DNA from 2 places in the Staphylococcus piscifermentans genome. Region 1 is predicted to be linked to the other one. Evidence: predicted binding sites of a transcription regulator. Region 1 holds the regulator's gene; the other holds the start of a gene.
The links. Region 1 encodes CtsR, which represses protease genes until heat stress. Its sites were predicted from a motif close to ATGGTCAATAAAGGTCAAACA; they were not measured.
Positions count from the first base shown of each region.

Region 2: clpB (ATP-dependent chaperone ClpB) is a predicted target of CtsR. The motif match lies at 1,863-1,883, and genes of this name have one in related genera.

Region 1 covers NZ_LT906447.1:2,432,381-2,435,821, reverse strand. The annotation lists gene CKV71_RS11445 (NupC/NupG family nucleoside CNT transporter) at 1-1,071, opposite strand, end outside; gene CKV71_RS11440 (CtsR family transcriptional regulator) at 1,245-1,706, shown strand; partial or broken gene CKV71_RS11435 (UvrB/UvrC motif-containing protein) at 1,866-2,252, shown strand; gene CKV71_RS11430 (protein arginine kinase) at 2,257-3,261, shown strand; gene CKV71_RS11425 (ATP-dependent Clp protease ATP-binding subunit) at 3,273-3,441, shown strand, end outside.
Region 2 covers NZ_LT906447.1:2,075,010-2,078,450, reverse strand. The annotation lists gene CKV71_RS09675 (acyltransferase family protein) at 1-1,739, shown strand, start outside; gene clpB (ATP-dependent chaperone ClpB) at 1,933-3,441, shown strand, end outside.

The DNA.
Region 1 (3,441 bases):
ACTGAAGTTCGCAAATGATACTAAGAATACGGAAGTAATACCGATTGCGCGGTCCGATAAGCCGTGCATTTTTCCTAGACCTTGCATAGCAACGAATTCGTTGGAAAGTAACTTAGTTGCCATCAATGAACCAGATTTTACTGCTTCATGCCAAGGTACACCTGTTAAGAATGCAAATGGTGCGAAGACAAATCCAATTAATGTTTGGAAATCCCATTTAATATGTCCGCCTGAAACCATCGTGAAGATTCCGCTGACGATACCATTTAACAAAGCAATGATTGCGATATAACCGATTAACATCGCCCCTACGATGACCGCAACTTTAAATCCATCTAAGATATATTCTCCCAACATTTCAAAGAAGGATTGTTTGTTTTCAGTTTCTTCTACTAATAACTTGTCATCTTTTTCATCCACTGTATAAGGATTGATAATAGAAGCGATAATAAAACCGCCGAATAAGTTTAATACGATAGCTGTTACGACATATTTAGGTTCGAGCAATGTAAAGTAAGCGCCGACAATTGAGGCGGACACTGTGGACATTGCTGAAGCTGTGAGTGTGTATAAACGTTGCTTAGGTATGTAAGGAAGTTGCTTTTTTAGTGAGATAAACACTTCAGATTGTCCTAAAATAGCCGCAGCAACTGCGTTATATGATTCTAAACGACCCATACCGTTGATTTTGGAAATTAAAAATCCTAAGACATTAATCACCAACGGCAAAATTTTTGTATATTGTAAAATACCGATAATAGCTGAGATAAAAACAATCGGTAATAATACGCTGAAGAAGAATGGCGGATTTTTAGGATCCACGTATTTAAATCCTCCGAATACGAAGTTTACTCCATCAGCTGCTTTAGCCAACAGGTAAGAGAAGCCGTTTGCAATGCCGCCAATTACCGTGATTCCTATATTAGTTTTTAATAGTAGGAAGGCAAAGACGAATTGGATAACAAGCAGAATGCCGACATATTTCCATTTGACATTTTTCTTATCTGAGCTAAAAACAAATGCAAGTGCTAAAAAGAAAATAATCCCTATTAAAGCAATAATGATATGCATGTTTTTCTTCATCCTTTATTTTTTTATTTTCATACCATATCATACATTAAAATGGTAGTAAGTTACATCCCAATTTTTCACGAAAACCAAATTTTTTAGAAACATATTGGTTGAAAAAGGTCAAAGTTGGTCATATAATATAGTCAAAGAAGGTCAAAAAAGGGGTGATATCCATGCATAATATGTCCGACATCATAGAACAATACATTAAACATTTATTTGAGGAATCAAATAAGGATGTTGTTGAGATTCAAAGAGCCAATATTGCGCAACGCTTTGACTGTGTACCTTCTCAACTTAATTATGTGATTAAGACAAGATTCACCAATGAACACGGTTATGAAATAGAAAGTAAACGTGGCGGCGGCGGTTATATAAGAATCACCAAAGTTGAAACGAAAGATACAAAAGGTTATATTGACCATCTCTTACAAATTATCGGAGATTCTATTTCTCAGCAACAAGCGCACTATGTGATTGAAGGCTTGCTTGAAAATCAATATATTACTATTCGTGAAGCGAAAATGATTCTAGCAGTGGTCGATCGCGACACGCTAAGAATGGATGTAGCAGCAAGAGATATTGTACGAGCAAATATATTGAAACAGCTCTTGCCAGTCATTAATTATTATTAATAGACAAGGAGGTTGCACATGTCTGACGATAAAATAGAAGCAATAGATTCTGAAAAGCATGATGGAATGTTGAAAGAAGCATATCCTGAACATGTTGAACCTATAAAAGCAGAAAATTACGATGAAGAACCTTCATTTGAGAATCATCAAGAAGATATGGAAGGTTCATTTGTAATCAAACAAATCTTGCAGCACTTAGCGACAAAGCATGGTATTCATTTAGAAGAATTCAATGTTAAAGAAGAAAAGCGCTGCCCAAACTGCCATATGACAATTAAAGATATTGCCTATAAAGGGAAATTCGGATGTGCGCAATGCTACACGACTTTCAAAGAGGATATTGTGGATATTGTAAGACGTGTGCAAGGTGGACAATTTGAACATGTCGGTAAGACACCTGTTTCCTCAACGCATAAAATAGCACTTAAGAAATTAATCGAATCTAAAAATAAATATTTACAGCAATTAGTAGATAAGCAATTGTTTGAAGAAGCGGCTGTAGTACGCGATGAAATTAAAGCACTTCAAGCAGAAAGCGAGGGATAGCTGCATGAAAGAACATTCAATGTATATGAGTGAATGGATGGAACATGGTGAAGAAACACCTGTGGTAATGTCTTCACGCATTCGACTCGCAAGAAACTTGGATAATCATGTGCACCCCTTAATGTTTACTTCAGATATTGAAGGTCAAAAGGTAATTAATGAAGTACAAGATGCATTGCCGAAAATGCAGACTTTGCAGCTGAGCAATCTGGAACAAAGAGATAAACTTAAACTTGTAGCCAAACATTTAATTAGTTCAGAGCTGATTAAACAACCTGCCTCAGCAGTATTGTTGAATGAAGATGAATCATTAAGCATAATGGTAAATGAAGAAGATCATATCCGGATTCAAACGATGAGTACCGATATGAATCTTGAATCTTTATTTCAAAAGGCTTCAGAAGTAGACGATGAGTTAGATCGCAAACTCAGCATCAGCTTTGACGAAACACTTGGTTATCTTACAACCTGTCCCACGAATATTGGTACAGGAATGCGTGCCAGCGTAATGCTGCATTTGCCTGGTCTTTCGATTACCAAACGTATGAATCGAATCGCGCAAACGATTAACCGCTTCGGCTTCACCATCAGAGGTATTTATGGCGAAGGCTCGCAAGTGTATGGCCACGTCTTCCAAGTTTCAAACCAATTGACGTTGGGAAGAACAGAAGAACAAATTATAGAAACTTTAATAGAGATTGTACAACAAATCATTACAGAAGAATTGAATGTCAGAAAACAATTGGACCAACATAGTTCAGTTGAAATGGAAAATCGCATCTATCGTTCTTTCGGATTGTTGCGATATAGTCGCTTGATGTCACTTGAAGAAGCGGCAATGCGACTCAGCGAAGTGAAACTAGGTATAGATTTAGGGTATATTGAAATACCAGACTTTAATTTTAATGAAATGATGGTCGCTATACAAACACCATTTTTAATAAATGACACAGATGAAGTATCGATAAATGAACAAAGAGCAAATATTATTAGAGAACATATAAAATAGGAGGTTATGCTATGTTATTCGGCAGACTTACAGAACGTGCACAGCGTGTATTAGCGCATGCACAAGAAGAAGCGATTCGTTTGAATCACTCAAATATCGGAACTGAACACTTACTTCTCGGTTTAATGAAAGAACCAGAAGGCATCGCAGCTAAAGTATTAGAAAGTTTCGGTATTACAG
Region 2 (3,441 bases), 360 kb from region 1:
TTATTTATCATTTAAATAAGCAATGGCTCGCAGGCGGCTTCTTAGGTGTAGATACGTTCTTTGTTATTTCTGGATATTTGATTACAAGTCTCTTGTTGATTGAATATAAAAAGAATGGAAGAATTGATTTAAAAAAATTCTGGTATAGACGAATTAAACGCTTGATACCAGCTATGGTATTTGTGGTCAGCATCGTGACCATTATCACATTGATATTACAGAGAGACGAAATCATAAGAGTAAAACAAGATGCATTTGCGGCCCTCTTTTATGTATCCAACTGGTGGTACATTGCAAAAGACGTCAACTATTTTGACCAATTCTCATTTGAACCGATGAAACATCTGTGGTCATTAGCAATAGAAGAACAATTTTATCTGTTTTTCCCGTTGGTTTTAATCTTATTACTTCGCAAAGTTAAAAAACCAAAACAGATTACATTGATTTTTTGGGTAATATCCTTAGTTTCATTACTTGCAATGGTACTTTTGACACATCCGGGAATGAATTTCTCACGTGTATATTTCGGTACAGATACGAGATTGCAAACTTTATTACTAGGTGTAATTTTAGCCTTTGTTTGGCCGCCGAATCGTTTGAAGAAAGATCCGCCGCTTGCGGTACGGTCTATCGTAGACATTGTAGGGGTCATTGCATTAGCGATTTTAATCTGTCTCTTCATATATGTAGACGATCAAAGTTATTGGATTTATAACGGCGGATTCTACTTGATTTCAGGTATTACTCTGTTTTTAATTGCAAGTATCGTACATCCGTCAGGACTCTTAGCCAGATTTATGGGCAATCCGATATTTGTATATCTCGGCAAACGTTCGTATAGTTTATATTTATGGCATTTTCCAGTGATTATCTTTACGCATCGTTACTTTGTAGCTGGACAAATTCCGGTATATGTATATTTGATTGATTTGCTCTTGACGGTAGGAATGGCAGAATTTTCATATCGCTATGTCGAAACGCCTTTCCGCAAAAAAGGTTTCAAAGCCTTGTCAGTGCAGAAATGGACAAAAGGTGCGGTGGTACGTTGGATTCTGATTCTACTTATCTTGATTCCATTTATCTTGATATTAGCCGGTTTATTCGATAAATACGGTAAAGATACAGTTGGAGAAAAGGCAACACAATTTGATACAAATAGTATTGATAAATATGTAGTTCGACCTATTCCGTATGGCAAGATGGACTTCTTAGGCAACGGCGGAGGCAAGGAACCTGAAGAGAATACAGAAGTTTACGAAGATGAAAAACCGCTCTTAATTGGTGACTCCGTAATGGTAGATATCGGGGAATACTTTAAAGAAAGTGTGCCGCGCTCAGTGATTGATGGTAAAGTCGGCAGAAACATGTACCAAGCGAAACCGCTGATTGATTCTCAATATAGCCATTACAATCAAAAAGGAGACAAAGTTATCATTGAATTAGGTACCAATGGAGATTTCGATAAAAATCAACTTGATTCTGTTATCGATTCATTTGGTAAAGCGGATATTTATCTAGTCAACACACGTGTGCCGCGTTCATACGAAAAACATGTGAACCAATTGATGAAAGAAGCGGCTGAGAAACATAAAAATGTGAAATTAGTGGATTGGTACAGCAGATCAGCTGGCCATACTGAATACTTTGCTCCTGATGGTATTCATCTAGAACACTCTGGTGTTAAGGCACTCTCTGATGAAATTATTAAAACAATGGGTTTAAAGAAAGATAAAGATTAGACGCAACTCTTAAAGGTAGAGGCTGGGACAACATTTTGTTCCAGCTTCTTCACTTTTAAAATTTTTCTTTTCAGAGAGGGTAATAGGTTGAAATAAGACTTTAAAATAGCTTATACTATTATTAAGGTCAAAGTAAGTCAAAGTCAAGAGAGGTTCTTGGCTCAGTATACTGAATCGACAGAGGTGAAATGAATTGGATGCAAATAAAATGACATATGCTGTGCAAGAGGCATTGCAAGCAGCTATTGAAATTGCGAAGCAGCATGAACAGCAGAATGTAGAAGTGGAAGCGGTGTTGCTTGCGGCATTAAATGGAGATGAAAGTCTGTTCAAGAGTGTCTTAGAGCGTGCCAATATAGATACAGCAGCGCTTTCTGAAGCTTATGAAAGTAAATTAAAACGTTATGCCACAGTGAAAGGTGACAACGTCCAATATGGACAGTTTATCGGTAATAATACGAATATCCTCTTTAATAAAGCTGAAAAGATTATGGAAGCCTATGAGGATGATTTTGTTTCTATGGAACATCTTTTGCTTGCGGCAATTGAAACGAATGAAACTACTCAACAATTTGTGGGTAATAAAGATGAAGTCATCAAAGAAATTATTAAGAAAGTCAGAGGAGGAAATCACGTGACAACTCAAAATCCTGAAGCTAACTATGAAGCACTTGAAAAATATGGACGTGACTTAGTAGAAGAAGTCCGTCAAGGTAATATGGATCCGGTTATTGGACGTGATGAAGAAATTCGTAATACTATCCGGATTTTAAGTCGCAAAACTAAAAATAACCCTGTATTAATAGGGGAACCTGGTGTAGGTAAAACAGCTATTGTCGAAGGGTTGGCACAACGTATCGTGAAAAAAGATGTGCCTGAGTCTTTATTAGATAAAACAATTTTCGAATTAGACTTGAGTGCTTTAGTAGCCGGCGCGAAATACCGTGGTGAATTTGAAGAGCGCTTAAAAGCAGTATTGAAAGAAATTAAAGATTCAGATGGCAGAATTATCTTGTTTATCGATGAATTGCATATGTTGGTCGGAGCAGGTAAAACAGACGGCGCTATGGATGCCGGCAATATGTTGAAACCAATGCTTGCACGTGGTGAATTGCATTGTATCGGCGCCACTACATTAAATGAATATCGTGAATATATTGAAAAAGATTCTGCTTTAGAACGTCGTTTCCAAAAAGTAGGCGTTTCTGAACCGGATGTAGAAGATACGATTTCAATTTTACGTGGATTAAAAGAGCGTTATGAAGTTTATCATGGTGTCAGAATTCAAGACCGTGCGTTAGTGGCTGCAGCAGAATTATCAGATCGTTACATTACGGACCGTTTCTTACCAGATAAAGCGATTGATTTAGTAGACCAAGCTTGTGCAACTATTCGTACTGAAATGGGTTCTAACCCGACAGAACTCGATCAAGTCAATCGTCGAGTAATGCAGTTGGAAATTGAAGAAAATGCTTTGAAACATGAATCAGACAGTGTCAGCCAACAACGTCTGAAAGAATTGCAAGAAGAACTTTCTAATGAAAAAGAAAAACAATCTTCTCTTCAATCTCGTGTGGAACAAGAAAAAGAAAAAATTGCGAAATTACAAGAAAAACGCGCTGAATTAGATGAAAGTCGTAAAGCATTAGAAGATGCAGAAAATAATTATGATTTGGAAAAAGCAGCAGAATTACAACATGGT